Regions from separate parts of the uncultured Paenalcaligenes sp. genome, predicted to be linked through region 2. Evidence: predicted binding sites of a transcription regulator. Region 2 holds the regulator's gene; the other holds the start of a gene.
The links. Region 2 encodes LexA, which represses DNA repair genes until DNA is damaged. Its sites were predicted from a motif close to ACTGTATNNNNATACAGT; they were not measured.
Positions count from the first base shown of each region.

Region 1 (16,002 bases), on a different contig from region 2:
GCGAAAAAGCGACGGGCGGGGTCTTTGGGTGATAGGTAATAGTGGGCGTAAAGGGCAATTAACGCACCCATGGCACTGACGATTAAGCTAAATAGCCAAGCGAAGCCATCCATGCGTAAGGTGAAGTCAATGCCATAGGCGGGAATCCATTCAGAAGAAAATAGAATGGTTTGACCGTTAAATACCGCTGGTGCATAGGCCAACGTAAAAAACGCGCACAGTAGGGCAACCGCACCAGCCAGTAAAGCGTGAAGTTTTCGTTGAGAGGCGGGAAGTAGGGAGGCGATCAGGCTACCAATAAAGGGTAGCACTAAGATTATGAGCAGGTACATCAGGCTCTCAGTAGCAAAATAGATGATTTAGCCCTTAATAATACGACATTTGTGGCTATTTGCGGCAAAAAAACTACTAAATTTAATAAAGTCATTGGTTTGGGGCTTGACCTATATCAATTAGAGGCGTTGCAGTAAGAGGCATAATTACTGTCAGGATATTATTGTTTATGCAGCAGGAGCTAACTATGAGTGTCATCGCTGACCCGATTGATACGGTACAAATTTCAGAAAATCTGATTCGACGTTTTGATCGTTCGGGACCGCGTTATACCTCGTATCCCACAGCAGATCGTTTTATTGACGATTTTAGTGCAGATAATTATATAACGGCTTTAGCTCATCGTCAGCAACTTGTAAGCCCGCCCCCTTATTCGGTGTATGTGCACCTGCCTTTTTGTGCATCGCTTTGTTATTTTTGTGCTTGCAATAAAATTATTACTCAAGATCAGAGCCGTTCAGAGAGTTATGTGGCTGCCGTTTTAAATGAATTGCGACTACTGGACCCACACCTAGGAGAGCAACGACTAACAGGGCAACTGCATCTAGGAGGCGGAACGCCCACTTTTTTGCAAGAGGAGGAGCTAACAGCCTTAATGAAAGGTATTCAGCGTCATTTTCATTTTACGCCAGACGCCGAGTTAGGCATTGAAATTGATCCACGAACAGTAACCGCCCAAACTTTATCATTTTTAGCCGAATTAGGATTTAACCGCACGAGCTTTGGTGTGCAGGATTTTGACCTGAGTGTCCAAAAAGCCATTAATCGGGTGCAGCCCATAGAGATGGTTGAAATGGCTATTGCAGCCAGTCGGGCTGTGGGGTTTGAGTCGATTAATACCGACTTGATTTACGGTTTGCCTAAACAGAGCATAAACAGCTTTAGCCAAACGGTAGAGGGTTTAGTGGCATTACGTCCAGATCGAATCGCTTTGTATAACTACGCACATCTACCACAACGATTTAAAGCGCAGCGATTAATTAATCCTGACGATTTGCCTAGCGCTGATGAGCGCTTGCAGATTTTTTTGATGGCGGCTCAGCGATTGTTAGATGCAGGCTATGAGTACATCGGCTTAGATCACTTTGCTTTGCCTAATGATGAGTTAAATTTGGCACGTTTAGATCATAGCTTGCATCGCAACTTTCAAGGTTACACCACACGGGCTGATAGTGACTTGATTGGCTTGGGTGTTTCTGCCATTGGAAAGGTAGGAGGCACTCATATTCAAAATCAACGCTCTTTAAAAGCATATCGTGCTTGCATGGCAGATAATCAATTAGCCACATTTAGAGGCTATAAGATGGATCAGGATGATGTGCTCAGAGGTGACGTTATTATGACGCTAATGTGCAGTATGCCTGTTGACTTTGCCTTATTTAATCAACGTTATGGCATTGATATGGCGGCTTATTTTGCTACGGAAATTCAGGCATTAGCTCCTTACGTACAAGCTGGTTTAGTGCATGTTGATAATGAACACATTCAAGTAACAGCAAAGGGGCGTTTATTTGTACGTGCGATTAGCATGGAATTTGACCGTTATTTACGCCAAGCAACCAGTGCTACTTATTCACGTTTAATTTAGATTGAGCCCATTATGTCTACGATGTCAGAAGCTGTGCTGCTTACACCTAAACGTCTGGTTAGCCATTCGTTGTTTCAGGGTTGGGGGCAAACAGAGCTAAAGAGACTTTTTACCGAGTCGGATTTTTTGTATTTTTCGCCTAATGAGCTTATTTTTAAGCGAGGAGACTACAACACGGGTTTCTATATCATTGATGAGGGGCAGGTTCAGTTGCAGATTTCTTCACCGGGGGGCGTCACAAAAAAAATAAAAAATTTAAAGGCGGCGGATAGTTTCGGGGATGCTTGCATGTTAATGAATACGCCGCATCGAGTGGATGCTTTGACGTTGACGAAGGTGAGGGTGTTAAAAATTGCTAAAAATCTGTTTTTTGAGCGATTGGCTCAGCAGCCTGAGTTAATGCGTAACTTAATATCCACACTGAGTGAGCGTCTCTATAATGTATTAGGCGATGTATTGACTGCGAATTTGCATTCAGGCACGCAACGGGTTATTTGTTACTTAATAGGAAACGCACCCTTGCGTAATGGCATAAAAATTACGTTAAATAGTCCTAAAGCACAAATTGCCGCCTCTTTGAATTTAACGCCAGAGCATTTCTCAAGAGTGTTACATGATTTGTCTGCCCGACATTTTATTGCCGTAGATGGGCGGCAAATTGTGCTGTTAGATGTGGATGGGTTGTGTGGTTATGATCGCTAAAGAGGTTATTGGGCTTTAGATGACCTTTTTCTCGCCACCCAGAGCTTCTAGTAGTTCCGTGATTAGACCGTTAAATTCAGCACTCATAACCAAAAAGGCACTATCAAAATCTTGAGCTTCGTCTTGGGCGTTTTGCTCTTGTTGATTTGTTAACAGATCGGTGGGAGCAAGGCGTTTAATTTCTAGACCATCGGTTAAAACAAAAGAAATCTTATCTGCCCATGTCAACGCTAAACGCGTACATTGTTTACCGTCCGTGATGTGTTTGCGGATTTCATCGCTATCTAGATGGTGGCGAGCATAACGCACAACCGAACGACTTTCCCCGCTGGCTCGTAGCTCCGCATCTTGATCAATAGAAAAGGGGTAGGGGGCATTGAAATCAGCGAGCCAGCCTGTCATGGCAGCCGAAGGCGATTGCTCTGTGTAGACGGGTACGGCGGGAAATAGCTCAAAGGTTTTAGCCAGTAAGCCCATGATCTCATCTGCTGTGGCTGCGGCTGCAGCATCTACGGCTAACCATCGGTTTTCAGGGTCAATCCAAACAAATACTTGACGCTCTATGCTAAAAGCACGGGGCAAGAGCTCGGTAATTAAGTCTTCTTTTAGCTCTTTCATTTGCTTGCGGCCAACTTTATAACCTTGCTCAGCCTCTTTGTCTTTAGCACGAGCACGAGCGATTTGGTTAATGACGGTCGAAGGCAGCAGTTTTTTTTCAGCCTTAGCACACAATAAAATTTGACCATTAATGCGATGGACTAGGTCAGCCTCATCGCGTACCGAGGTCCAACCTAGGCTAAGAGGTTCTTGACTGTTTCCAGGCGTAAAGGCATGTGCGGCGACATCCTCATCAATAGAATCCATGGACCAATCAGGGTGTAGGCGGAAAAAGCGTAAATTTTTAAACCACATAATGAAGCCAAAAGTAGATTAGGGAACCGCTAGATTGTACGCGTAAAGACTACGGCGTGCAGCGGGTGGGATAAGTTTAACTATGCTTAATAATACATACAGCTAAACCCTTTTAAATAAGCTAAGCTAAAATAGCACTGGTACAACAACCTTAGCGGTTGATGCTATCGCAATTAGCTATCTGTGTTTATATACAGTATAATTGATTTTGCATTGGATATAGATATGGGCCGCGCCCATCACTACAAAGGACATTTACATGGACGATAAGCGCAATAAAGCCGTCGCCGCCGAGCGCGAAAAAGCCTTAGCTGCTGCACTGACTCAGATTGAGAAACAGTTTGGTAAAGGCTCTGTAATGCGTTATGGGGACAATCAAGTTGAACATGATATTCAAGTCTGTTCTACCGGTTCGTTAGGTTTGGATATTGCTTTGGGTGTGGGTGGCTTACCGCGTGGTCGTGTGATCGAGGTCTATGGTCCTGAATCCTCGGGTAAAACCACACTAACCCTCGAAGTTATCGCTGAGATGCAAAAAATAGGGGGTACATGTGCTTTTGTGGATGCAGAGCATGCACTTGACGTACAGTACGCTTCAAAACTGGGGGTTAATCTCAGCGACTTACTGATTTCTCAACCAGACACAGGGGAACAGGCCTTAGAGATTACCGAAGCACTGGTACGCTCTGGTTCCGTAGATTTAATTGTGGTTGACTCTGTGGCCGCTTTAACCCCAAAGGCCGAAATCGAAGGCGATATGGGTGATTCACTGCCAGGCTTACAGGCTAGACTCATGAGTCAAGCTCTACGCAAGCTCACTGCGACGATTAAGCGAGCTAACTGTATGGTTATCTTTATTAACCAGATCCGCATGAAAATTGGTGTGATGTTTGGTAATCCAGAGACCACTACAGGTGGTAATGCCCTAAAGTTCTACTCCTCAGTTCGTTTAGATATACGTCGTATTGGGGCGATTAAGCGTGGCGACGAGGTCGTAGGTAACGAAACTCGGGTCAAAATCGTCAAAAATAAAGTCGCACCTCCTTTCAAGCAGGCGGAATTCGACATTATGTACGGTGGTGGTATCTCCAGAGAGGGTGAGATCGTAGATTTGGGCGTACAGGCGGGTATTGTAGATAAGGCAGGTGCTTGGTATAGCTACGAGGGTACTCGCATTGGTCAGGGCAAAGATAATGCGCGCGAATACCTACGAGAAAATCCGGCAATGGCTCGTGATATTGAAAATAAAGTACGTGCCCATCATGGCATTGTGGCTTTAGCCGCCGTCGAAGATGCTCCTGCTCCAGCCGCTACGAAGGCACCAGAGGCCGAAGACAAATAGTTATGCATGATTTCAGTTTTGATGCCGATGAGGAATTCGAGCAGCTGGAATTTGAAAGTCTAGAAACGGATGCAGGGTTTACGGCGCCAACGGTGCGTCGTGGCCCTTCGCTAAAGGCTCGCGCTGTGGACTTTTTGTCCAGGCGCGAGCACTCCCGTGCGGAACTAAAACGCAAGCTACAACGTCACTGCGAGTCCGAGTCCGAAATAGACGCCTTACTCACAGACTTAGAAAAAGAAAATTGGCTCTCTGATGAGCGATTTGCTCATAGTTTAGTAAATCGTCGAGCCTATAAATTTGGTGCACGTCGAGTTCTACAAGAATTGCGTCAAAATGGGGTGCCTGATGAACATATTTCTACTGTCTTAGAGCAACTCCAAGACACGGAATATGATCGCGCCCTAGAGGTATGGCAGCGTAAATTTGGCTCTGCGCCCGCAGACCAGAAAGCGTACGCAAAGCAGTATCGATTTATGGCTAGTCGGGGGTTTAGTCCCGACCTCTTACGTCGAATACTAGATCGCCTCAATGATTCCCTTTAAATGACTAAAACAGGTGCTTCTGGCCTGAGTCAAAAAAGCGGTGATGTAATCGGCATCCATATCCTCGGTGCGACTGGCGGCATAAAGTGTGCGCCATATCCCTTGCTCTCCTAATTTGGCGGTGCGTAGCCAGCCGCTATGCTGATATTCACTCAAGGCCCAGTTAGGTAGTGCTGCCACACCTCTTAGGCTAGCTACCAGTTGCATAATAATAGGAGTGAGCTCTGCTTTTCTTACTTCGGCGGGCTCCACATCAGCAGGGTCTAAAAATTGAGTAAAAATATCTAAACGCTGCTTTTCAACCGGGTAGGTAATAAGGGTTTGATCTGCTAATTGGCTTGCTTCTATGTGATGATTAGAGGCCAAGGGGTGTTTAGCAGCCATAGCAAGAACCAGCTCATAGCGAAATAAAGGGGTGTAATCAATTCCCGGCATTTCCTGTGGATCAGAGGTAATCACCATATCTAGATCGCCCCGTAATAATGCTGGCAACGGTGCAAAAGAAAAGGCCGCAGACAAATCTAGACTGACATCTGGCCAGCTGACCCGAAACTCGTCTAAGGCGGGCATTAGCCATTGAAAGCAAGAGTGGCAATCTATGGCTAGATAGAGGCGGCCAGTGTGGCCGGCTGCAAGACGTTCAAGCTCACGTTCAGTGGCTTTAATTTTTGGCAAAATATCATCAGCTAGGGTCAGGATACGTAATGCCGCCGTAGTCAGTCGAGCAGGGCGTGTGCGTCGATTGAGTAATTGTACGTTTAGGCGGATTTCTAAATCTCGTAGTTGATGGGACAGAGCCGATTGAGTGACGTGCAGGGTTTCAGCTGCGTCCTGTAAGCTGCCTGTGGCTCGGATGGCGCTTAACGTCTCTAAGTGTCGAATTTCTAACATAGTCGTATATTGTGTGAGTAATTTTCATTTTTAATTATGGTGCTTGATTTTTATTTTAAACCTTAGTCAGCATAATCTTTTATCTACTCTACTTATATGTCATTTTACTATTAGCTTATGGGTTTTACCTATATGATGATTTCTCATGATTTATGCTGCCTGTTCTAGGCAGGGGAAACCTCGTATCGCTCCTCGATAACTCGTTATTTAGCCTCGTTTCTTTTCAGCACTAGGCGCTTTTTCCTTGATTCCTGCTTTTTTGCTTACAGCTTGCTGACATAGGTGGGAAAATTGCTGTGCAATACTGTAGGTGCGTTATACTTAGAGCGTTTTATTATTGGCTATTTGTTTAGGTGTATTTTTATGTCCTTGTCGAAAAAGACGGTAGCGCGTACGCCACTACATAAGCGCGCCATTACCGTAGAGGTATTTGAGCGTGAAGATGGTCTCTGGGACTTAGACGCACAACTGATTGACACCAAAGCCTATGATTTCCCCCTCTTTGAGGGCGGCGAGCATCCCGCAGGTCAGCCTGTGCATCAAATGCTAATACGTATTACTATTGATAGTACTTACACTATTATTGATGCAGGCGTAGATTATGACGCGGCACCTTATAAAATCTGCAACACCATCGCTGACAGCTATCAACAATTGGTAGGGCTAAACCTATTACGTGGTTTTAGGCATGATGTACGCACCCGGTTGGCAGGTAGGCAGGGCTGTACGCATGTCACTGAACTGACCAACGTATTGCCTACAGCGGCTATACAGGGGATTGCTACTCGATTAAATCGTGTAAAAGCAGCCCATGAGCAAACCACACGGCCATTTCATATTGATGGTTGCCATGCCTTACGTGCTGATGGTGAGATTGTGCGGGTTTACTACCCTAAGTGGTACGAGAAACCCGACTCAACGCAGTAATACGAGTTTTGCCAATTTGTAATGGTATACAAATAGGCAATTTTTTTAATGTGTTCTTAGACTGACAGGTACTAAATGAAAATTCATGAATATCAGGGCAAAGCACTGTTAAGAAAGTACGGTGTAGCAGTGCCAGAAGGCATTCCTGCGTTTTCCGTCGATGAAGCAGTTGCAGCGGCCGAAAAGCTAGGGGGCCCAGTATGGGTTGTTAAAGCGCAAATTCATGCCGGTGGTCGTGGTATGGGTGGTGGGGTTAAATTAGCTCGTTCTATGGACGAAGTAAAACAACTCGCTACTGAAATCCTAGGTATGCAATTAATTACGCACCAAACTGGCCCTGAAGGTCAAAAGGTTCGTCGTTTGCTTATCGAAGATGGCGCGGATATTAAAAAAGAATACTACGTAGGTATTGTGACTGATCGTGAGTCTCAGCGTATTTGTGTGATGGCTTCTGCTGAAGGTGGTATGGAGATCGAAGAGGTCGCCGAGTCCAACCCAGAAAAAATCCTAAAAGCCTTTGTAGATCCTAAAGTTGGTCTAACAACCGAGCAAGCCATTGGTTTAGCTGCTGGTATTGGTATCCCTGAGGCTTCCCAAGCTCAGGCCGCTGATCAGTTACAAAAACTGTACCAAGTATACTGGGATACAGATGCTTCATTGGCTGAAATTAACCCATTGATCTTGACTGGTTCTGGCGACATTATGGCGTTGGATGCGAAGTTCAACTTCGACACGAACGCTTTGTACCGTCAAGCAGACGTGGTTGAGTTCCGTGACTTAGACGAAGAAGATCCTGCCGAAGTCGAAGCCAGTAAGTTCGATTTAGCTTATATTCAACTAGACGGTAATATCGCATGTCTAGTGAACGGAGCGGGTCTAGCTATGGCAACAATGGATACCATCAAGCTATTTGGTGGTGAGCCAGCTAACTTCTTAGACGTGGGTGGTGGTGCTACAGCTGAAAAAGTAACCGAAGCATTCAAAATCATGTTGAAAAATGATGATGTGAAAGCCATTTTGGTTAATATTTTCGGTGGCATTATGCGTTGTGACGTGATTGCCGAGGGCGTGATTGCTGCGTGTAAAGCAGTGAATCTAGACGTACCTTTGGTTGTTCGCATGAAAGGGACTAACGAAGAGCTAGGTAAACAAATGCTAGCTGATTCGGGTCTACCTATCATTAGTGCAGACACCATGGCCGAAGCCGCAACCAAAGTGGTTGCCGCCGCTAAATAACCGGAAAGGATTTTTTACATGTCAATTCTGATTAACAAAGATACTAAGGTTATTACACAGGGTATTACTGGTAAAACCGGTCAGTTTCACACTCGTATGTGCCGTGAATACGGTAATGGGATGCAGGCTTTCGTAGCGGGTGTAAACCCAAAACGTGCCGGAGAGGACTTTGAAGGTGTGCCTATCTACGCTTCCGTTAAAGAAGCTCGTGATGCAACAGGCGCAACCGTTTCTGTTATTTATGTACCCCCAGCAGGCGCAGCCGCTGCTATCTGGGAAGCCGTCGAAGCAGATCTAGATCTCGTTATTTGTATCACTGAAGGTATCCCTGTACGTGATATGTTGGAATTACGCAATCGTATGCGTGAAGAAAACAAAAAAACTTTGCTGTTAGGCCCTAACTGCCCAGGTTTAATTGTTCCTGACGAAATCAAAATCGGTATTATGCCTGGTCATATTCACCGTAAAGGTCGTATTGGTGTGGTTAGCCGTTCAGGTACATTGACTTACGAAGCTGTTGCTCAGTTAACTGAGTTGGGCTTAGGTCAGTCTGCTGCTGTAGGTATTGGTGGCGATCCTATCAATGGTCTAAAACACATTGACGTATTGAAAATGTTCAATGATGATCCGGATACAGATGCTGTTATCATGATCGGTGAGATTGGCGGTCCTGACGAGGTAAACGCTGCACTTTGGGCTAAAGACAACATGACTAAACCCATCGTTGGCTTTATCGCTGGTGTAACAGCGCCTCCCGGAAAACGCATGGGCCATGCTGGCGCATTGATTTCGGGTGGCGATGACACTGCGGATGCAAAAATGGCAGTTATGGAAGCGTGCGGTATCAAAACCACACGTGATCCTTCCGAAATGGGTAAATTGCTGAAATCAATTCTATAATTGATGAAGTAGGACGCGCAGAACCCCGCTTAGGCGGGGTTTTTTGTGTCTACATAAAAAATAAACAGAGACAACTTATGGATATGACACGACGTGCTTTAGATTTACAAGCCACCACCTTGATGGTGCTGCTTTGCCTCACCTGGTCTTTGGCTCAAATTGTTTTGAAATATACAGCCGCTGATATGGCGCCTACTCTACAAATAGCACTTCGCTCAGGTGGGGCGGCGGTGTTGACATATTTACTGGTGCGATGGCGAAAAATGCCCGTATTTACGGTTGCTGGAGCGTGGAAGCCTGGTCTATTGGTAGGTGCTTTATTTGCAGGAGAGTTTTTTCTTTTAGGAGAGGCCTTGCGTTATACCACAGCGTCGCATGTGTCTATCTTCCTCTATAGTGCGCCTTTGTTTGCAGCCTTGGGTCTGCATTTTTTCTCGCCAGAAGAGCGATTAAATCGCTTGCAGTGGTTAGGGATCATTGTGGCTTTTTCTGGTATTGCCATTAGCTTTTTAGGCAGGGATGGCACATACAACACCCTTGAGAGCCCAAATATGTTGCTAGGCGATGCCTTGGCGATTTTAGGGGGGATGTTTTGGGGAGCGACTACAGTGGTAGTGCGAGGCTCACGACTCAAAAATGCCACGGCCACAGAGACATTATTTTATCAATTGATTGCGGCTTTTGTGATTTTAGGTGTGGGGGCAATGGGAATGGGGCAAACAGATATCCATTGGTCTACCCGTTTGGTGGGCAGTCTGATATTTCAGGTTGTCTTGGTGTCTTTTGTGAGTTTATTGATTTGGTTTTGGCTCTTACGTCACTATCTGGCATCTCGTTTAGGCGTTTTGTCTTTTATGTCCCCCTTGTTTGGTGTGATTCTAGGGGTGTGGTTATTAAACGAGAAAATAGACCAAAGCTTTGTGATTGGTGCGCTGTGTGTGGTGGTGGGTATTTTATTAGTGAGTGGTCAGGAGTGGTTTTTTAAGAAGAAATAAAAAGGCCTGCTAAATGTGAGTCCTTATCCATATCTAGCAGGCTTTTTTAAAAAGTCTTAATAAATTCGTTGATTTAAACCCACCTCTTCGAGGATTTTGGTGGAAATTTCCTCAATGGATTTAGTGGTGGTAGAAAGCCAGGAGATGTTCTCTAAGCGCATTAGACGCTCAGCCTCTGCTACCTCATTAATACATTGTTTTAATGAGGCATAGGTACTGTTGGGGCGTCGTTCGTTGCGTACTTCTGCTAGACGATCTGGATGAATAGATAAGCCAAATAGTTTTTTACGATAAGGCACTAATGATAGAGGTAGAGCACCACGCTCAAAGTCATCTGGAATCAAGGGGTAATTGGCAGCCTTAACCCCGTATTGCATCGCAAGATAGAGACTTGTTGGGGTTTTGCCACAACGAGATACCCCCACTAAAATAACGTCAGCTTGCTCTAAGCCATTAATAAGCTGACCGTCATCGTGAGCTAAACTGAAGTTAATGGCCTCGATGCGATTGCTATATTGTTTAGACATGACGTTGCTGTGAGATCTACCCACAGAGCGATCAGACTTAGTCCCTAGAGCACGTTCTATATGGCGCACGAAACTGCCAAATAAGTCCATAAAGATGCAGTTGGCTGCGCCAATAATGCGTGCCATTTTTGGATCTACAAGCGTGCTAAATACCAACGGTTTCTCACCCGTTTCATCAAAGCAGCGATTGATACGGCCAGCCACATCATGTGCTTTTTCAATGGTATCAATGAAGGGGACGCGTACAGCTTGGAACTTAAATTGTTGAAATTGTGATAAAACCGAATGGCTAAAGGTTTCAGCGGTAATGCCAGTGCTGTCTGAAACCACGAAGACAGTACGATCTATAGGGGAATTTGTCATATTTAATAGTACACACAAAGGCGATAAACGGTACAATCGCAAAGAGTAACAACCATTGCTTAGCTAAGCAAGGCGAGTTTGCCTAGTACATTGCGATATATCTAATGTATTACACAAACTTGCTTTTTACTTTTTTAAGGTGACTTTTATGTCTTATGTATTGCCTTTCGAGACGCTGCGCATGACAGACGTCGAAATTGTTGGTGGTAAAAACGCGTCTTTGGGCGAAATGATTAGCCAGTTGGCCAATGCCGGTGTGCGTGTGCCAGGTGGTTTTGCTACAACGGCCGAAGCATTCCGTGAGTTTTTACGTGCTGACAGCTTGGACAAGCGTATCGAAGAGCGTTTATCCACGCTGGACCCGGATGATGTACGTGCTTTGGCCGAGGCCGGTGCACAGATCCGTCAGTGGATCATTGATACGCCATTTCCTGCTTCCTTAGAACAGCAAATTCGCGATGGCTTTGCCAAACTAGATGCTGATGGTAAAGGCTCGTTTGCAGTACGTTCTTCTGCTACTGCAGAGGATTTACCAGATGCTTCTTTTGCAGGCCAACAAGAAAGCTACTTGAACGTAGTGGGTATTGATGACGTACTAGAAAAAATTCATCTGGTTTTTGCCTCTTTATACAACGACCGTGCTATTTCATACCGTGTACATAAAGGCTTTGAGCACGCTGAGGTTGCTATTTCTGCCGGTGTACAACGTATGGTTCGTTCCGATAAGGGCAGCTCAGGCGTTATGTTCACTATAGACACGGAATCTGGTTTTAAAGACGTCGTATTTATTACATCCGCTTATGGATTGGGTGAAACCGTGGTTCAGGGCGCCGTAAACCCGGACGAATTCTACGTGTTTAAACCTTCCTTAGCTGCTGGTCACGATGCGATTATTAGTCGTCGTATTGGTTCCAAGCTATTGCGGATGGAATTTGATGAAAAACGTGAAAGTGGCGAAGCAGTACGTACTGTAGATGTCCCCGTTTCCGAGCGCAATCGCTACTCCCTATCTGACGAAGAGGTGAATGAGTTAGCGCGTTACGCCATGATTATTGAAAACCACTACCAGCGTCCTATGGATATTGAGTGGGGTCGTGATGGGATTGATGGCAAAATTTATATTCTTCAAGCTCGTCCAGAAACCGTTAAATCACAACTTGGTAATAATGATGTCCAAGAGCGCTACAAACTAAAAGCGACAGGCGAAGTTCTGGTCACAGGCCGCGCTATTGGTCAAAAAATCGGTTCAGGTAAAGTCCGTTTGGTGGGTGATGCCAGCGAAATGCATCATGTTCAAGCGGGCGACGTATTAGTGACTGATATGACAGACCCGAACTGGGAACCAGTGATGAAATTGGCATCCGCCATCGTTACAAACCGTGGTGGTCGTACATGTCACGCTGCAATTATTGCACGTGAACTAGGTATTCCTGCTGTGGTTGGCTGTGCTGATGCGACAGACGTATTAAAAGAAGGCCAAGAGGTCACCGTGTCGTGTGCAGAGGGTGATGAGGGCCGTATTTACGACGGTTTACTTGAAACTGAAATCGAGGAAGTTCGTTGGGGTGAAATGCCAGAGATTGGCATGAAAGTCATGATGAACGTCGGTAATCCACAGTTAGCTTTTGATTTCTCTCAGATTCCTAATGATGGGGTAGGTCTAGCTCGTCTCGAGTTCATCATTAATAACAATATTGCTATTCACCCTAAAGCCGTTTTGGATTACCCGAATGTAGACGCTGACTTGAAAAAAGCAGTTGAGTCCGCTGCGCGTGGTTACGCCAGTCCGCGTGCTTTCTATGTGGAAAAGCTAGCCGAGGGTATTGCTACCTTAGCTGCCGCCTTTTACCCGAAAACCGTTATCGTACGTATGTCTGATTTTAAATCAAACGAATACCGTAAGTTAGTCGGTGGTTCACGTTACGAGCCCGAGGAAGAGAATCCAATGTTGGGTTTCCGTGGTGCAGCCCGTTATGTATCTGATGACTTCCAAGAGTGCTTCCGCATGGAATGTGAGGCGCTGAAAAAAGTTCGTGATGAAATGGGTTTAACTAACGTTGAGATCATGGTGCCTTTTGTGCGTACACTGACTCAAGCTGAAAAAGTGGTTAACTTGTTGGCGGATAATGGCCTAGAGCGCGGTAAAAACGGTTTACGTTTGATCATGATGTGTGAGGTTCCATCTAACGCTATTTTAGCAGAGGAATTCTTGCAATTCTTTGATGGTTTCTCTATCGGTTCTAATGATATGACGCAGTTAACTTTAGGTCTGGATCGTGACTCAGGGATGGAGTTACTTGCTGCAGATTTTGATGAGCGTGATGCTGCCGTTAAATTTATGTTGAGCCGTGCTATACAAGCATGTCGCAAGGCTGGTAAATACGTAGGTATTTGTGGTCAAGGCCCTAGCGATCATCCTGATTTAGCTGAGTGGTTACGTGATGAAGGGATTGTGTCTATTTCACTGAATCCTGACACAGTAGTAGATACGTGGCAGCGTTTAGCTAAATAAAGAAATGCTGACATAAAAACGGGGCTGATATAAAATCAGCCCCGTTTTTTATTGCTTATTAAGCACTAATCAATAGTGACCCATTTAGGGGTTAAATGATTATTGGCACGATGGACTACATGCACATTTTTAGCCATAGCCCAAGGGATAACCTGATCATGCAATGGAATATGGCCTACCTCTTTGGCATGAATCGTTAAGGCCTCATGAATGGCTGCATTCCGTTTTTGAGGGTCGGTTTCGACTTTGATTTGATCTATCAGCTGATCGACTTGGGTATTACTGTAATGCCCAAAGTTAAAAGCACCATCAGCACCTTCACCTTTACTGTGGATGAGGCTCTGTAAGGTATAAAGCGCATCAAAAGTAGGCACGCCCCAGCCAAACAAATAGGCACTTGTGTCATAGGCATGCAATTTGGGGAAGTAAATAGCACGCGGCATGGTATTTAACGTGGCTTTGACACCTGCTTTAGCCCACATGTTGATAATAGCCTGACAGATGGCTTCATCGTTGATATAGGTGTCGTTAGAGCAGTCTAGGGTGAAGCGCAACTCGTTTGGACCGTAGCCTGCTTCGGCTAATAAATGTTGCGCTTTTTTCAGATCGGGGGCGGGGCGTGCTGCTAGGGCCTCTGTCCAACCGTTAACTTGTGGGGCGATCATGGTTCCGGTGGGTAACGATGCGCCGCGCATAACGATTTTTTGAATGGCTTGGGTATCTATTGAGATATATAAAGCCTCGCGCACACGCTGGTCGGTAAAAGGGTTTTTTCCTTTAATAGAGCTGTATTTTAGCTCGGGGCTGTGTTGATCTAAACCGATGTAGATCGTACGGAACTCATTGCCTTCTATTACTTTGGCTTGTTGTTTAAGACGTGCTAGATCTTGGGCCGGAGGATCTAAAATAAAATCAATTTCGCCAGAAAGTAAGGCAGCGGTACGTGTTGCGTTTTGAGCAATAGGCGTATAGACCACACGGCTGACATTCCCTGTTTTTTCTGCTTGACCCCACCAGTTTTTATTCTCAGTATAGATAGTACGTACATCTGCCTCGCGTGACTCTAGCTGATAAGACCCTGTGCCATTGGTATGATGGGTTGCGAAATTTTCTTCTTTTTTGCCAAAGTCTTGTGGGGTAGTGGCATTATTTGCCTCTGCCCATGATTTACTCATCATGAACACATTAGTAAGTAGACGCAGTAATACAGGGTTGGGTGCAGCGGTTTCAATTTCTACGGTGTAGTCATCTATTTTTTTTATGTCTACAAATCCGTCCACATAGGCTTTGAATCCAGAGGTGGGCGACATAGCACGTTGGAACGAAAACACCACATCATCGGCAGTAAATGGGCTGCCGTCATGAAAACTAACATTTTTACGTAAATGAAAGCGCCATAAGGTATCTGATAGCTGTTCCCAAGAACGAGCTAAAGCCGGAACTATGGTGAACTCTTTATCATATTCAACTAAGGGTTCATAGACATAATTGGAAAAGTTATTAGTGACACGTTCATTTTGCGCATGGGGGTCTAAGGTCAGTAAATCCCCTTGACTAGCCCAACGCAGGGTTTTGGCATGACTAGTAAGCGGAATAAATAAGCTAGCAGTGAGGGTGGCAATAGCCAATTTTTTTAGCATGTTTTGTCTTAGTGGTAGGAGTCAATCAGGAGCATGATGGTGCCTGAGTATCGAAGAGGGTGTCAACGATAAGCATAGAACCTAAAAGTATAAAGAATGAAAGGTTTTGTTTGCCGCTTATAGGCAATGATGCCGCATTGCAGCATAATAGATAGAGATCAACATATTAAGGAGTATTCAATGACCACAAGCCCTATAGTCATCGTAGGTGGAGGTGCGGGAGGCTTAGAGTTGGCTGCTAAGTTAGGACGCCAGTATGGGCCCAGTCAAGTATATTTGATTGATAAAGATACAGACCATATTTGGAAACCGTCCCTACATGAGGTTGCCGCAGGCACATTGGATATTCATCGGGAGGGACTGTCCTATTTTATGCTGGCACGAGATTGTAACTTCACCTTTATCTTGGGCGCACTCGAACAATTAGATAAAGAAAAAAAGCAGATCCAACTTGCTCCCGCTTATAACGAGGCAGGACAACAACTATTTCCGCAGCGCACCATTACCTATGGCACATTGGTAATTGCCGTAGGTAGTAAATCAAATTTTTTTAATACGCCAGGTGCGGCTGAATATGCAATTACCCTAGATG
Region 1 covers NZ_CANRIC010000010.1:6,285-22,286, forward strand. Annotated here, with positions in the region: gene Q0Z62_RS03575 (monovalent cation/H+ antiporter subunit A) at 1-332, opposite strand, end outside; gene hemN (oxygen-independent coproporphyrinogen III oxidase) at 521-1,921, shown strand; gene Q0Z62_RS03585 (Crp/Fnr family transcriptional regulator) at 1,934-2,623, shown strand; gene Q0Z62_RS03590 (recombination-associated protein RdgC) at 2,639-3,535, opposite strand; gene recA (recombinase RecA) at 3,795-4,877, shown strand; gene recX (recombination regulator RecX) at 4,880-5,419, shown strand; gene Q0Z62_RS03605 (LysR family transcriptional regulator) at 5,393-6,310, opposite strand; gene Q0Z62_RS03610 (DUF2889 domain-containing protein) at 6,674-7,237, shown strand; gene sucC (ADP-forming succinate--CoA ligase subunit beta) at 7,313-8,473, shown strand; gene sucD (succinate--CoA ligase subunit alpha) at 8,492-9,373, shown strand; gene Q0Z62_RS03625 (DMT family transporter) at 9,451-10,368, shown strand; gene Q0Z62_RS03630 (pyruvate, water dikinase regulatory protein) at 10,425-11,258, opposite strand; gene ppsA (phosphoenolpyruvate synthase) at 11,407-13,770, shown strand; gene Q0Z62_RS03640 (ABC transporter substrate-binding protein) at 13,836-15,410, opposite strand; gene Q0Z62_RS03645 (NAD(P)/FAD-dependent oxidoreductase) at 15,591-16,002, shown strand, end outside.
Region 1: a site for LexA is predicted at 3,716-3,733, ahead of recA (recombinase RecA). Genes of this name have one in related genera too.

Region 2 (16,002 bases):
GCCAAAGATGCAGGAGACGAAGAAGCCATGTACTACGATGCCGATTACATTCGCGCCTTAGAGTACGGCATGCCTCCTACGGGTGGTTGTGGTATAGGAATTGACCGCTTAGTTATGCTGCTTACGGATAGCGCTAGCATCCGTGATGTCATTCTATTCCCACACCTACGTCGCGCAGAATAGCAACAAAAACACACAAAGAAGCCCGCTCGTCACACGACAGCGGGCTTTTGCTTTATCAAACTAGCGGTTTTGTTTTACACAGTGAAGGATTCGCCACACCCACATGCCGCTTTCTCATTTGGATTTTTAAATTTAAATCCTGAGTTTAATCCTTCGCGCGTGTAATCTAGCTGCGTACCATCTACAAAAGGCAAACTGCGAGGATCTACAAAGACAGTAATCCCTTGGTCTTTGAAAACGTGATCCGTATCATTGCTTTCATCGACAAAATCCACCTGATACGCCATACCTGAACAACCTGTTAAACGCACACCCAAACGCAAACCAATACCAGATCCTCGTTTAGCCATGTGCTTAGTAATGTGTTCAGCCGCTTGAGCCGTCAATGTTATAGACATAAAAACCTCTCAATCAATAGGATTGGCGAGCTGCCAATCTGTAGTCATTTTTTCTAGGGCCTCTGCTGCCAACCAAGTGCAATGCATCTTTACCATTGGCAAATCCAGTTCAGCCCCTAAGTCCTGAGTATTAAATGATTGTACCTGCTTTAAGCTTAAACCAATTAACCGTTCGCACAGCAAGTCTGCCACAGCAATACATGCACCACAGCCGTAGACCTTAAACTGCGCCGCATCAATCTGCTGCGTAGCCAAATTCACAGCCACCAGCACGGATAACACCACCCCTTGTTGCTGAGCCCCTACCGTCGCCATATAACCTATATGGTCGGCATCAACCGAAATATCCCCCGCAAAGTGGGGCTGCATAAAACGTTGATTAATAGCAGTTGAATAAGCCATGATTCTTTTCCTACGCTATTAAGGTATTTGTTTGACTATCCCACACTGGGGAAAGTTCACGCAATCGTCGTACTTGGGTAATAATTTCGTCCAAAGCCACATCAATATCGGCTTCAGTTGTTTGTCGCCCCAAACTAATTCGCAAAGCACTATGTGCTAATTGAGGCTCTCTGCCTATTGCCGTCAACACATACGAAGGCTCCAGACTGGCCGATGAACACGCAGATCCACTAGATACTGCCAAGCGCTGCAAAGACATCATTAAAGCCTCACCCTCTATGCCGGCAAAACTGATATTTAAATTGTAGGGAACGCGGTGTTCTGCTGAACCATTTAAATAAAGAGCAGGCAACGCCTCTGTCAGCCCTGCCCAAAGGCGTTGCTGCAACTGCGTAACACGGGCTGTTTCTGTTAACTGTTCAGACTGAGCCAAAGCAAAAGCAGCACCCATTCCTACTATCTGATGTGTCGCTAATGTGCCTGACCGATATCCTCTTTCGTGTCCACCACCATGAATCTGCGCGGCCAAACGTACACGTGGCTTACGACGCACATAAAGCGCCCCTATCCCTTTAGGTGCGTATACCTTATGGCCGGAAAACGACATTAAGTCCACAGGAATGCGATCTATATGTAAATCGACTTTAGCCACCGCCTGTGCCGCATCCACATGAAACAACACATCATGTTCAACGCATAAGGCAGCAATCCCAGCCAAATCCTGCACCACACCGATTTCATTATTCACCGCCATAACTGAAACCAATGTGGTATCAGGGCGCAATGCCGCACGTAACTGCTCAATGGAGATCAAACCTTCGGCATTGACAGGCAAATAAGTCACCTCAAAACCTTGGGTTTGCAAATAAGCAAAGGTATCCAATACCGCCTTGTGTTCGGTATTGACCGTAATAAGATGCTTACCTTTGTCCGCATAGGCCAATGCAGCCCCTTTAATCGCTAAGTTATTGGACTCAGTCGCCCCCGACGTCCAAACGATTTCTTTGGGGTGAGCCCCAATAACGGCTGCAACCTGCGCTCTAGCCTTTTCTACGGCCTCTTCGGCATCCCAACCATACGCATGTGTATTTGATGCGGGATTCCCAAAATGAGTCGTCAGCCAGGGCATCATTTGTTCTAGCACACGCGGATCGATGGGGGTCGTCGCCGCGCAATCCAAATAAACTGGATAAGAAGTAGGCAAAATAAACTCCAAACCTATAAAATTTAGCAGGTAGCCTGCTGCGGTGTAATGCGATGCGTAGTACGTTTTGTACCTTGCTGTTGACGTACCGATTCCTCAAGCTGACGCATACGCTGCTGATCTACTAAATCCTGCAAAGACACAGAATCCAAATAGTCCACCATTTTACGACTTAATGTGGCCCAAAGTTCATGTGTCATGCATTGAATGCGATTACCGTCCCCATCGACCTCACAGTCCCCTTTACCACCACACTTGGTTGCATCTAAGGGCTCATCCACGGCAAAAATAATATCAGCGACAGTAATATGGCGTGCCAAGCGAGCTAGACTATAGCCCCCTCCCGGCCCCCGCGTACTATCAACCAGTTCATGACGACGCAAGCGACCAAACAACTGCTCTAAATATGACAAGGATATGCTTTGGCGTTCACTGATTTTAGCCAACGTTACTGGGCCACTATGCTGGCGCAGCGCCAAATCTATCATTGCCGTGACAGCAAAACGTCCTTTAGTGGTTAAACGCATAATTAAGTCCTTGAAATAATTGACTTGAAGCGGGAAATAAAAGCAATTCATACCCGACCAATTTGGTACAGTATAGCAAATACCCATTAAAAGAGTAAGGTATTCAACGATTTTTTGCGAGTTCTATTATATGTACCACGGTAAAAAGCCGGCATAAAGCCGGCTTACAAATCAATCATCCTCAGACGCGAATTAACTCAATAACGCTTGCTCTTTCAGGCGACGCAATTGATCTCTGGTGTGAGCAGCTGCCTCGAACTCAAGGTTTTTCGCTTGATCCAACATCTGTTTCTCTAAGCGCTTTAACTCTCGAGCTAATGTCTTCTCATCACGCAGCAGATCCAAAGGTAAGGTTTCTAGACTCGCTACAGGTGCCTGATGCGGCGCAATCACACCATCGATTAAGTCACGCACCGCCTTATTCACACCACGCGCTGTAATCCCATGATCCACATTAAATTGCAGTTGTTTTTCCCTACGGCGCTCTGTTTCATCCATCGCTTTACGCATCGAGTCCGTAATACGATCCGCATACAAAATAGCATGGCCATGCAGATTTCGAGCAGCCCGGCCTATGGTTTGAATCAAGCTACGTTCTGATCGCAGAAAACCCTCTTTATCGGCATCAAGAATTGCGACTAATGACACCTCAGGAATATCCAAGCCTTCGCGCAATAAGTTAATTCCCACCAGTACATCAAACACACCTAGCCGTAAGTCTCGAATTATTTCTACTCGTTCTACCGTATCAATATCTGAGTGCAAATAACGCACTTTCACCCCATGCTCGGCTAAAAACGCACTTAAATCCTCAGACATTTGCTTTGTTAATGTAGTGATGAGCACGCGCTCTTTCAATGCAACGCGTTTGGCGATTTCCCCGAGCACATCATCCACCTGCGTTGCAGCAGGACGAATTTCGACCTCGGGGTCCACCAACCCAGTGGGGCGTACCAACTGCTCTACAACCTGATCCGCATGCTCATTCTCATACGCAGCCGGGGTGGCTGATACAAAGACGGTTTGCGGCATACGTTGCTCAAACTCATCCATTTTTAACGGTCGATTATCTAAAGCTGAAGGTAGCCTAAAACCGAATTGCACTAGCGTCTCTTTACGCGACCGATCCCCTTTATACATCCCCCCTATCTGCCCTATCGTGACATGACTTTCATCAATGAACATAATGGCATTTTTAGGTAAATAATCAATTAATGTAGGAGGAGGATCCCCCTCTTGGGCCCCTGACAAGTGCCGAGAATAATTCTCAATCCCCTTGCAAAAACCTAATTCATACATCATTTCTAAGTCAAAACGCGTACGTTGCTCTAGACGCTGAGCCTCTACTAACATGCCCTGAGAGGTTAAATATGCCAAACGTTCTTTTAGCTCTGCTTTAATGCCATCAATCGCTCGTAACACCGTCTCTCTAGGCGTCACAAAATGAGAGCCCGGATACACCGTAAAACGAGGCAGCTCTTGCTGAACTTTGCCCGTCAAGGGATCAAATAACGCCAACCCCTCGATCTCATCATCAAACATCGTGATGCGTATAGCTAATTCCGCGTTTTCCGCAGGAAAGACATCTACAATCTCACCGCGGGCCCTAAACATACCCCGCTCAAAATCCGTATCATTACGCTCATACTGCATCGCCACCAATCGAGCTAATAGCTCTTGACGACCTATTTCATCTCCCACTCGCAACGTCAGCACCATCGCATGATAGTCCGCAGGGTTACCTATCCCATAGATACATGAAACTGAGCCCACTATGATCGTATCTGGACGCTCTAGGAGGCTTTTGGTTGCTGACAGCCTCATCTGCTCGATGTGCTCATTAATCGACGAGTCTTTTTCAATAAATAAATCACGCGATGGCACATAGGCTTCCGGCTGATAATAATCGTAATAAGAAACGAAATACTCCACCGCATTTTTTGGAAAGAATTCCCGCATTTCGGCATATAGCTGTGCCGCTAATGTTTTATTAGGTGCTAGTACTATCGCTGGGCGTCCGCTCTGTGCGATGAGGTTTGCCATCGTAAAGGTTTTACCGGAACCCGTTACGCCCAACAAGGTTTGGTACATTAATCCATCATCCAAACCCTCTTTCAGCTGCACAATCGCATTTGGCTGATCCCCTGCTGGCGGATAAGGCTGAAACAATTGAAAAGGACTATTCGGATATTGTACAAATTGCGGTGTAAAGGTTTGCATACTGGTCCCAAATTAGTAGATACTTCTATTATCACATTATTTTTTGGGCTTTTGCCCTACCAAGCTTCCCGTTATGACATCCCTCTTTCAAAGCGTGCCCCAAGCTCCACGCGATCCGATTCTTGGGCTCAATGAACAATTCAACACAGATAGCCGTGACCATAAGGTCAACTTAGGCGTAGGTGTCTACTACGATGAGCAAGGCCGCATGCCTTTGCTCAATAGCGTCAAACACGTAGAACAACGTCTAGCCGATCAAGCCAGCGCCCGTGGTTACTTACCCATAGATGGCATCGTCTCCTATAACAAAGGGGCCCAACAATTGCTCCTTGGCGCTGACTCTGCTGTCCTTGCCCAAGACCGCGCTGTGACCATTCAAAGTCTAGGCGGAACAGGTGCTCTTAAAATTGGGGCTGATTTTTTAAAAACTATTGTGCCCAATGCAACTGTTGCTATCAGCAACCCTAGCTGGGAAAACCATCGCGCTCTATTCGAAAAAGCAGGCTTTGAGGTCGTAGACTACCCTTACTACGACGCGCAAACCAAAGGCTTCGACCTACCGGGCATGCTGCAGTTTTTAGAACAATTACCCAATCAAAGTATTATTGTTTTACATGCTTGCTGCCATAACCCAACAGGGATTGATCCTACTTTCGAGCAATGGCTACAAATTGCGGATGTCATCACCGCCAAACAACACATTCCATTTATGGATATTGCCTATCAGGGCTTTGGCGCTGGCCTAGAGCCTGATGCGGCAGCAGTACGGATGTTTACCGAGCGTCAAATACCGATGCTAATCAGCTCGTCTTTTTCTAAGTCTTTTGCCTTATATGGTGAGCGCGTGGGTGCATTAACTGTCATCACCACTGACTCAGAGCAAAGCCCAAAAGTGCTTAGTCAACTAAAACGATTAGCTCGAACCAACTACTCAAACCCGCCAACCCACGGGGCAAAGATCATTAGCTGTATTTTTAATGATGCAGAGCTACTGCAGCAATGGAAAGACGAACTGGCCCAAATGCGCCAACGTATCAAAGCCATGCGAGAACAATTAGTCATAAAACTAAAAGAGCATGGCGTAGCACAAAACATGGATTTTGTTCTTACTCAAAATGGCATGTTTTCTTACTCGGGTCTCACTCAAGCCCAAGTTCAACAACTACGAGACGAAGACGCGATTTATATTTTAGACACGGGCCGGATCTGTGTAGCCGCCTTAAACCCACACAACATGGATACCGTAGCCGCAGCTATTGCACGCGTTTTGCGTTAAATTCTGCACTAACAGCACCCAAATCAAGGCAAATCACGCTTTAATGCTGGTTTGCCTTGATTTTTATAGTTTTTTAGTTGACAATAAAACTGTATATAACTCCAGTTAAATGGGTGCGCCGTGAAACTTACTACCCGTCAACAACAAATTTTTGACTTAATCCGTACGGAAATCCAACGTACCGGATTCCCTCCTACTCGCGCTGAGATCGCTACAACCTTTGGCTTCAAATCGGCCAATGCCGCAGAAGACCATCTCAAAGCCTTAGCCCGAAAAGGTGCCATTGAACTCATCGCTGGCACATCACGTGGCATACGTCTGTTAATTGACACGCCCACAACACCTCAGCCCACCTTACCTATCATTGGTCGGGTTGCGGCGGGTAGCCCCATTCTGGCCACTGAACACATTGAGCGAGAAATTGGTGTAGAGCCCACCTTATTTAGCCAATCACCCGATTACCTCTTACGAGTTCGGGGACTAAGTATGCGTGATATCGGTATCCTCGAAGGCGATCTATTAGCCGTCAAAAAAACAACAGAAGCCCATAACGGCCAAATTGTTGTAGCGCGTATTGGTGATGAAGTCACTGTAAAACGCCTCCAAAAAGACGGTAAAAAAATCTCTCTACTCCCTGAAAACCCAGACTTTGAGCCAATAGTGATTCAACCTGAAGATGACTTTAGCCTCGAAGGTATTGCCGTCGGTTTAATTCGCGATCAACGTTTTAACTAAAGACCTAACTCCCACGGTACAACCAAACAAAAAAGCCTCTTAGTTTGACTAGAACTAAGAGGCTTTTAAACAACTACGGATTAATGCTTAGTTAAACCACCTGTAGCATCTGCTACGGGTTTTGCTGCCACAGCCTCTGCAGTAATACGTGCTAATTCCTCATCGGACAAAGGGGTTGTAGGTCGCTCTAGCGCCACCTCTAATACACGATCAATCCAACGCACTGGAATAATCTCCAAAGTGTTTTTGACGTTATCAGGGATGTCAGCCAAATCCTTCACGTTTTGCTCGGGAATCATCACGGTTTTGATACCACCACGTTGAGCAGCTAATAGCTTTTCTTTGAGGCCACCAATTTCCAGCACCTCGCCACGTAGTGTGATCTCACCAGTCATTGCCACATCCGCACGAATAGGAATACCCGTCAAAGAAGACACAATGGCTGTAGTGATTGCAATACCCGCAGAAGGGCCATCTTTAGGCGTAGCACCATCAGGGAAATGAACGTGCAAATCACGTTTTTCAAAGATAGGCGTTGCAATACCCCATTGCTGAGCACGAGCCCGAACCACGGTACGAGCAGCTTCTACCGATTCCTTCATCACGTCACCGATAGACCCGGTGCGTTGAATCAGGCCTTTACCAGGCATGTCAGCAACCTCGATGGTCAATAAATCACCACCGACCTCTGTCCATGCCAAGCCAGTGACTTGACCCACTTTGTTTTCTGTCTCGGCAATACCGTAATCAAAACGTCGTACGCCTAAATAGTCATTTAGGTTTTCGCTGTTGACAACTAGCGTTTGCGCAGCTTGCCCTTTTTCTAGTGTCAAAAACTTATGCACAACCTTGCGGCAAATTTTGCTAATTTCACGCTCGAGAGAGCGTACACCGGCTTCCCGTGTGTAGTAACGCACAATATCACGAATCGCCTCTTCGGTAATATCTAGCTCTCCTGCTTTGACACCATTGTTTTTCATCAACTTAGGGACTAAGTGTTTAAAAGCAATATTGACCTTTTCGTCTTCGGTGTAACCGGATAAACGAATAACCTCCATTCGATCCAGCAAAGCAGGTGGGATGTTAAGCGTATTACTGGTCGCCACGAACATCACATCAGATAAGTCAAAATCAACCTCTAGGTAATGATCCTGAAAGGTGTGGTTTTGCTCTGGGTCCAATACCTCTAGTAAAGCAGAGGATGGATCGCCACGGAAATCCGCGCCCATCTTATCGATTTCATCTAACAAAAACAGGGGATTGCGAACCGCAACCTTGCCCATATTCTGTAAAATTTTACCAGGCATAGAGCCAATATAGGTCCGACGATGGCCTCGAATTTCAGCTTCATCGCGCACACCACCTAATGCCATCCGCACATACTTACGGTTTGTTGCCTTAGCAATAGACTGACCCAGAGAGGTCTTACCCACCCCGGGAGGCCCTACCAAACACAAAATCGGCGCCTTAAGTTTTGACACGCGTTGCTGCACTGCCAAATACTCAATAATGCGTTCTTTGACTTTCTCTAGGCCATGGTGATCTGCGTCCAGCACAGTCTGCGCATTCGTTAATGAGTTATTAATACGACTACGCTTACGCCAAGGCAAACCAATTAGCGTATCTAAATAGTTACGCACCACGGTTGCCTCTGCTGACATAGGAGACATCATTTTTAGCTTTTTCAGCTCGGCTTCGGCTTTTTTCTGCGCGTCCTTAGGCAATTTAGCCTCTTCGATGCGCTGTTCAAGCTCCTCGATCTCAGCACCATCTTCGCCCTCGCCTAATTCCTTTTGAATGGCCTTCACTTGCTCATTCAAGTAGTAATCACGCTGGCTTTTCTCCATCTGTTTTTTTACACGGCCACGAATACGTTTCTCGACCTGCAAAATATCAATTTCAGTCTCTAGCTGAGCTAATAACGATTCTAATCGCTCAATCACAGCGATAGACTCAAGCATTTGCTGTTTTTGCTCAAGCTTCAGTGGCAAATGAGCCGCCACCGTATCAGCCAAACGGCTGGCCTCATCAATGGCACTGAGAGATGTCAGAATTTCTTGAGGAATTTTTTTATTGAGTTTGACATACTGCTCGAATTGAGCGACCACAGCACGACGCAAGGCTTCGGCCTCAGAAGGGGTTTCTGTGGCTTCTTGTACAGCAATAGCCTGACCACTAAAATGCGTCTCGTTATCAATGACCCGATTAATTTTAGCTCTTTCAACGCCCTCTACCAGTACCTTAACCGTACCGTCAGGCAGTTTGAGCATTTGTAAAATCGTTGCCGCACAACCGATTTCATACATATCATCGACTGTGGGTTCATCTTTGCTAGCCGTTTTTTGCGCTACCAACAAAATGGTATTGCCCGACTCCATAGCCAATTCTAAGGCTTTGATGGAGCGTGGACGTCCAACAAATAAAGGAATCACCATATGCGGAAACACCACCACATCGCGTAAAGGCAATAACGGCAGTTCCGTGGGTTCCATGGATAAAATCTGGCTTGCAGACATAGTAATTTCCTTTTAATTACCTATAGACCACAAGGGGAAGCAAGATAGCTCCCCCTTGTGGTTCTAGCTTCTGATCTTACAGATTGAGGCGTTCTTGAGGATTTCAAGTATCTTCAATGCAAAACAGTGCTAATTGGTATGGCGATGATGAATTAAGCCACGGCATTATCAGGCGTCACAGGCGCTGACTGATCCGTCCCATAAACGAGTGTTGGATTTTCTGTCCCTAGCACCGCTTCTTTGGTCAAAACTACTTTAGAGACATTTTCCAACGAAGGAAGCTCATACATCGTTTCAAGCAGTGATTTTTCGACAATAGAACGTAAGCCACGCGCGCCTGTACGACGTTTAATTGCAGCCTGAGCTACCGCCTGAAGCGCTTCGTCTTCAACATCTAGCTCGACGCCTTCGATTTCAAACAGTTTTTGGAACTGTTTGATCAACGCATTGCGAGGTTCAGTCAAAATACGAATCAAAGCCGACTCATCTAGTTCTTGCAATGTCGTGACCACAGGCAAACGGCCCACGATCTCAGGAATCAAACCAAATTTAATCAAATCTTCGGGTTCTACATCAGCAAAAAGCTCACCAACCCCGCGCTCACTTTTTGAGCTAACTTTAGCACCAAAACCGATGCCTGATTTTTCAGTACGGTTTTGAATGACTTTTTCTAGACCATCAAAGGCCCCACCTACAATAAATAAAATATTGGTGGTGTCTACTTGAATAAAGTCTTGATTAGGGTGTTTACGTCCACCCTGCGGAGGCACGGAAGCAACCGTACCTTCGATGATTTTCAATAATGCCTGCTGAACACCCTCTCCGGATACATCACGCGTAATAGATGGGTTATCAGCTTTACGAGAGATCTTATCAATCTCATCAATATAAATAATGGCACGCTGTGCCTTTTCTACATCGTACTCACATGCTTGCAAGAGTTTTTGTACGATATTTTCCACGTCCTCGCCCACATAGCCCGCCTCGGTCAATGTGGTGGCATCTGCCATCACAAAAGGAACCTTCAGCATACGAGCCAATGTCTGAGCTAACAACGTCTTACCTGAGCCAGTAGGACCAATCAACAAAATATTACTTTTGGATAGCTCAACCTCATTATCCCCACCCGTATGTTGAATACGTTTGTAGTGGTTATAAACGGCAACGGCCAAGTTGCGTTTAGGCTGATCTTGCCCAATCACATACTCATCAAGAAACGCTTTGATTTCTTTAGGCGTAGGCAAGCTAGCACCCAGCAGATCTGCTGTAATGTCTTCCTGTCTATCCTCAAGGATCATTTCATTGCAAAGACTAATACACTCATTGCAAATATAAACCGCGCCAGGACCTGAAATGAGCTTGCCTACCTCGGCTTGTGTTTTGTTACAAAAGGAGCAGTGCAAGGCTTTATCATCAGCCGAATGTTTGTCGGACATAAATATATACAGTCAAGTAAAGGTGCGGCACGCCGCAAATGGCAAACGAGGTATGCAACAGAAAGGGAGTAATCCCCCCCTTTTTCTGTTGCAACACCTTTAAATATCGTCTGAGCGATGCATCAGGACTTTGTCAATGAGGCCATACACCACGGCCTCATCGGCGTCCATAAAGCGGTCACGCTCGGTATCCAAACCGATTTGATCAAACGTCTGGCCTGTGTTTTTAGCCAAAATACGATTGAGTCGTTCACGTAGGCTTAAGATTTCTTGAGCCTGAATCTGAATATCCGACGCCTGACCTTGGGCCCCACCCGAAGGCTGGTGGATCATAATACGCGAGTTAGGCAAAGCAAAGCGCTTATCTTTTTGGCCTGCGGCCAATAAAAACGCACCCATGCTAGCAGCCATACCGGTACATAACGTAGAGACTTCGGGCTTAACAAACTGCATCGTGTCATAGATAGCCATACCCGCATACACCGACCCGCCAGGCGAGTTGATGTAGAGCGAGATATCTTTATCTAGATTTTCCGACTCTAGGAATAATAACTGCGCCACAATTAAGTTAGCAGAGTGATCATTTACCGGCCCAACCAAAAAGATAATGCGCTCACGCAATAAGCGTGAATAAATATCATACGAGCGCTCTCCGCGGCCAGACTGCTCAACCACGATAGGAACATAGCCTAAACCCGTAGGGGTTACTGACTGGCCACCGTGCATAGAGGCATAGAAGTCGATAAAACGAGACGACATTAGTTATTTCCCATTAATTGCTCAAATTCGACGTCTTCATCAGAAACCTTAGCTTGGGAAACAATGTGATCAACCACATTGTCTTCTAGCACAATGGCTTCGATTTCAGCGCGACGCTGAGCATCAGATAAGTAGTAGCTGATTACTTGCTCAGGCTGTTCGTAGTTTTGAGCGAACTCTTCAATACGAGCACGAACCTGTTCAGGTGTGGCTTTCAATTCAGCTTTTTCGACCAATTCGGACAACAATAAGCCTAAGCGTACGCGACGCTCAGCTTCGTCTTGGAATACGTCTTCAGGAATAGGCATGTCATCTGCATTAGGCAGACCACGCTGTTTAAGTTCCTGACGAGCCATCGCGATACGATTTTTGATTTCGTTTTCAACTAAGGCTTTAGGGATATCGAACTCAGATGCCGCTAAAATAGCATCCATCACGTTCGCTTTAGTGCGAGCCTGTACGCGAGCTTTGGCTTCACGCTCAATGTTGGCACGTACATCAGCTAATAGTGCTTTGATATCACCTTCGGCTTGACCTAGCTCTTTAGCGAACTCATCGTTAAGCTCTGGCAATACAGGCTCAGCCACTTCGGTTACTTTAATTGCAAACTCAGCTGTTTTACCTGCAACTTCGGCTCCACCGTAATCAGCTGGAAAATCTAGCGGGAATGTTTTCTCTTCGCCAGCTTTCATGCCTGTTGTGGCTGCCTCGAACTCTGGCAACATGCGACCTTGGCCAAGCACAAAGCTAAAGCCTTCGGCTGAGCCGCCATCAAACGCGACACCATCAATTGTGCCTTTAAAGTCTAGTGTTACGCGATCATCGTCTTGAGCAGCACGGTCTTCGCGAGCTTCGTAGTTAGCACGTTGCTTACGTAAGATATCAATAGTGCGCTCAACCTCAGCGTCACCTACTGTCACATTGCTACGAGTAATCTCTAGCTCTGTTAAGTTAGGCAGTGTGATTTCGGGATACACCTCGAAAGTCGCAGTAAACACCATGGTTCCTTCGGGGGCATCTTCTTTGCCTTCGATAGAAGGAACACCAGCTACACGTAAGCCGCTTTGCTCTAGAGCACTGTCTAATGCTTTACCAAGCTCATTGTTAATGGCTTCGTAGCGGATACTTGGGCCATGGCTACGCTCTACCATAGATAGAGGGGCCTTTCCGGGGCGAAAACCCTGGATCTTGGCTGTACGCGCCACACGTGTAAGTTGTGCCTGGACTTCTTTTTCGATTTCGGCCGTGGATACGGCTACATCGATTCGGTGCTCCAAACCGGACAGAATTTCAACCTCGGGCTGCATTAGAGACCTATATAAATAAGTGGTTTAACAAAAAATACATATTTTACCGGAAAACAATGCAAATAATAACCAATTAAGCCTTTATTTACAGTGAAACCCGACAAATACGTGTAGAAATTTGACGTATAAGACGCTATTTATACCATTCATCACCGCATTATGGGGATTTTTCAGTTAGCCCACGGTCAACTTCTATAAAGTTCAACCACTCAGACCACAGCGTATATCTTATAAGAGTACATGGGATTACGAGCCGTCTCAATCAACTCATACTATCCTACGTGGGGCTAGAAGATTAAAAAACAAGCTTTTTAGCAAATAATTATTTTTTCTCAAAAAAAGACTAGACAAAATTATTCGCTCAGGCTAATATAGCTTTTTTGCAGCAAATCAGCTTAGCTCACAGAGCAGCAGACAGCAGCAAAAAAATGCAAAAGACTTTACAAATTAATTTTTTTGCATTAGAATTACATCTTTAAATGCGAATGTGGCGGAATTGGTAGACGCACCAGATTTAGGTTCTGGCGCCGAGAGGTGTGAGAGTTCGAGTCTCTCCGTTCGCACCAAATACTAAAAAAGCCGTTGAGTTTCTAGGATCAAAACCTAGCAAATTCAACGGCTTTTTCACGTCTACTCGATTCGCAGCCCCCCCTTATAGCGCACCTTACTTTAAAAGGCGTATACGAGTAAAATACAGCCGATTCTCTTTTATAATTAGGACTATACGCGTGCCTACCCTACCCTCTGCTTACACAGAAGCCGCCCAAGAACTACGCACATTACGTGACTTACTTCGCTGGGCTATCAGCCAATTTGAACGCCATCAATTACAGTTTGGTCACGGTAGTGACAATGCGTGGGATGAAGCCATTTATCTCTTGCTACATAGTCTAAACCTACCTCTGGATCGATTAGAGCCTTTTTTAGATGCTGGTACCACACAATCTGAACGCCTACATTTTGTGCAACTCATCCAACGTCGTTGCGAAGAGCGTCTACCCGCCGCCTATTTGACCGGTGAGGCTTGGCTACAAGGTCTACGCTTTACAGTTAGTCCTGATTGCATTGTGCCACGCTCTCCAATATCCGAATTACTCAGCACTCAACTCGCACCATGGATTGAAGACCCAAGTCGTATTGAGTCCGTCTTAGATGTTTGCACTGGCTCTGGTTGCCTAGCTATTTTAGCGGCCCTTACCTTTCCTAATGCAACGGTTGACGGGGTAGATATCTCAGCGGCTGCTTTAGCTATAGCCAAGCAAAATATTGAAGATTACGGTTTAGAAGATCGAGTATGCGCATTAAATAGCGATTTATACAGCGCGGTTTCTGATAAAAAGTACGACATCATTATCTCAAACCCTCCTTACGTCAACGAAGACTCTATGCAAGCCCTACCCGCTGAATATAAACATGAGCCTCGTTTAGCTTTAGCGGGCGGAGAGGATGGCATGGATTTAGTTCGCACAATCCTAGCTCAAGCCGCAGATCACCTTAATGACAATGGCATACTCATTCTTGAAATTGGCAATGAATATGATCATTTTTGTACCGCGTTTCCAGAGCTTGAACCTATTTGGCTCAGCACTGAAACCGCTGATGATCAAATTTTACTGCTACACAAAGAGCAGCTCCTCAATCGCTAAAAATCGATTTCATTTTTCGTTTACCATCTGAAGGGAATATCAGTGATTCGTGCAACCAACCTAGGTTTACGCCGTGGCGTTAAAGTTCTACTCCAAGACACTAACTTTGTGATTAACCCCAAAGAACGGGTTGGTATAGTAGGTCGAAATGGAGCCGGCAAAACCAGTTTATTTGCCCTTATCCAGCAATACATTGATGCCGATAGCGGCTCTCTAGATATTCCCAGCAGCTGGCGTTTAGCTAGCGTAGAACAAGAAATCACTGACCGCGATCGTCCCGCCCGAGAGTTCGTGATTGATGGTGACACTCAATTACGCCAATTACAGCACGAACGGACCCTAACAGACGATGAAAATGGCGAGCAGATTGCTGTACTAGAATCCGCCCTCATCGAAGCGGACGCTTGGACCGCCCCCTCTAGAGCAGAGCAACTTTTAGCTGGACTAGGCTTTAAACCTGATCAATGGATGCTACCTGTGGGACAATTCTCTGGGGGTTGGCAAATGCGCTTAGCCCTTGCTCGAGCCTTAATGGCTCCTTCCGATCTACTACTATTGGACGAGCCGACAAACCATTTGGATTTGGACGCGATGCTTTGGCTTGAGCGGTGGTTACAAACCTACCCAGGCACGGTCTTAATCATTTCACACGATACCGAGTTTCTGGATGCAACAGCCACTCATATTTTACATTTTGAGCAGCAGCAACTCTTTAAATATCGCGGTAACTACAGTGGATTTTTAGGTCAACGGGCTGAACGTCTGCGTCAAGATCAACTTGCATGGGAAAAACAACAACGCGAAGTAGCTCATCTACAAAGTTTTATTGATCGATTTAAAGCTAAAGCAACCAAAGCCAAACAAGCTCAAAGCCGCGTAAAAGCGCTTGCCAAGATGCAAGAGTTAGCTCCTGTACGCTTAGACGGCTCCATACAATTCACCCTGCCTACACCCGACCAAATGCCTGATCCACTGTTACGTCTTAACGAAACAGATCTGGGCTACCGTCAACCCGAAGCGCGCGTGATCCTAAAAAATGTCAATGTAGATGTACGCAGCGGCAGTCGCATTGGTATTTTAGGCATGAACGGCGCAGGTAAAAGTACCTTAATTAAAACACTGGCTAATGAAATTCAGCCATTATCGGGGCAGCTACTTCCTTCTGCTCGATTAGAAATAGGCTACTTTGCTCAGCACCAGCTTGACATGATTGAGGCTACCCTAAGCCCGATTCAGCACCTACAACGTATAGCGCCAGAGATTCGTGAACAAGAACTACGTAATTACTTAGGACGCTTCGGTTTCAGTGGCGACATGGCCACTAACACCACTACCGGATTTTCTGGAGGCGAAAAGGCACGTCTAGCCTTAGCGCTGATTGTTTGGCACAAAC
Region 2 covers NZ_CANRIC010000015.1:16,197-32,198, reverse strand. Annotated here, with positions in the region: gene lysS (lysine--tRNA ligase) at 1-183, shown strand, start outside; gene iscA (iron-sulfur cluster assembly protein IscA) at 258-581, opposite strand; gene Q0Z62_RS04790 (iron-sulfur cluster assembly scaffold protein) at 591-983, opposite strand; gene Q0Z62_RS04785 (IscS subfamily cysteine desulfurase) at 994-2,187, opposite strand; gene Q0Z62_RS04780 (Fe-S cluster assembly transcription factor) at 2,211-2,714, opposite strand; gene uvrB (excinuclease ABC subunit UvrB) at 2,907-4,934, opposite strand; gene Q0Z62_RS04770 (amino acid aminotransferase) at 5,008-6,210, shown strand; gene lexA (transcriptional repressor LexA) at 6,331-6,945, shown strand; gene lon (endopeptidase La) at 7,026-9,461, opposite strand; gene clpX (ATP-dependent Clp protease ATP-binding subunit ClpX) at 9,614-10,897, opposite strand; gene clpP (ATP-dependent Clp endopeptidase proteolytic subunit ClpP) at 10,997-11,656, opposite strand; gene tig (trigger factor) at 11,656-12,963, opposite strand; tRNA gene Q0Z62_RS04740 (tRNA-Leu) at 13,445-13,529, shown strand; gene prmB (50S ribosomal protein L3 N(5)-glutamine methyltransferase) at 13,692-14,609, shown strand; gene Q0Z62_RS04730 (ATP-binding cassette domain-containing protein) at 14,652-16,002, shown strand, end outside.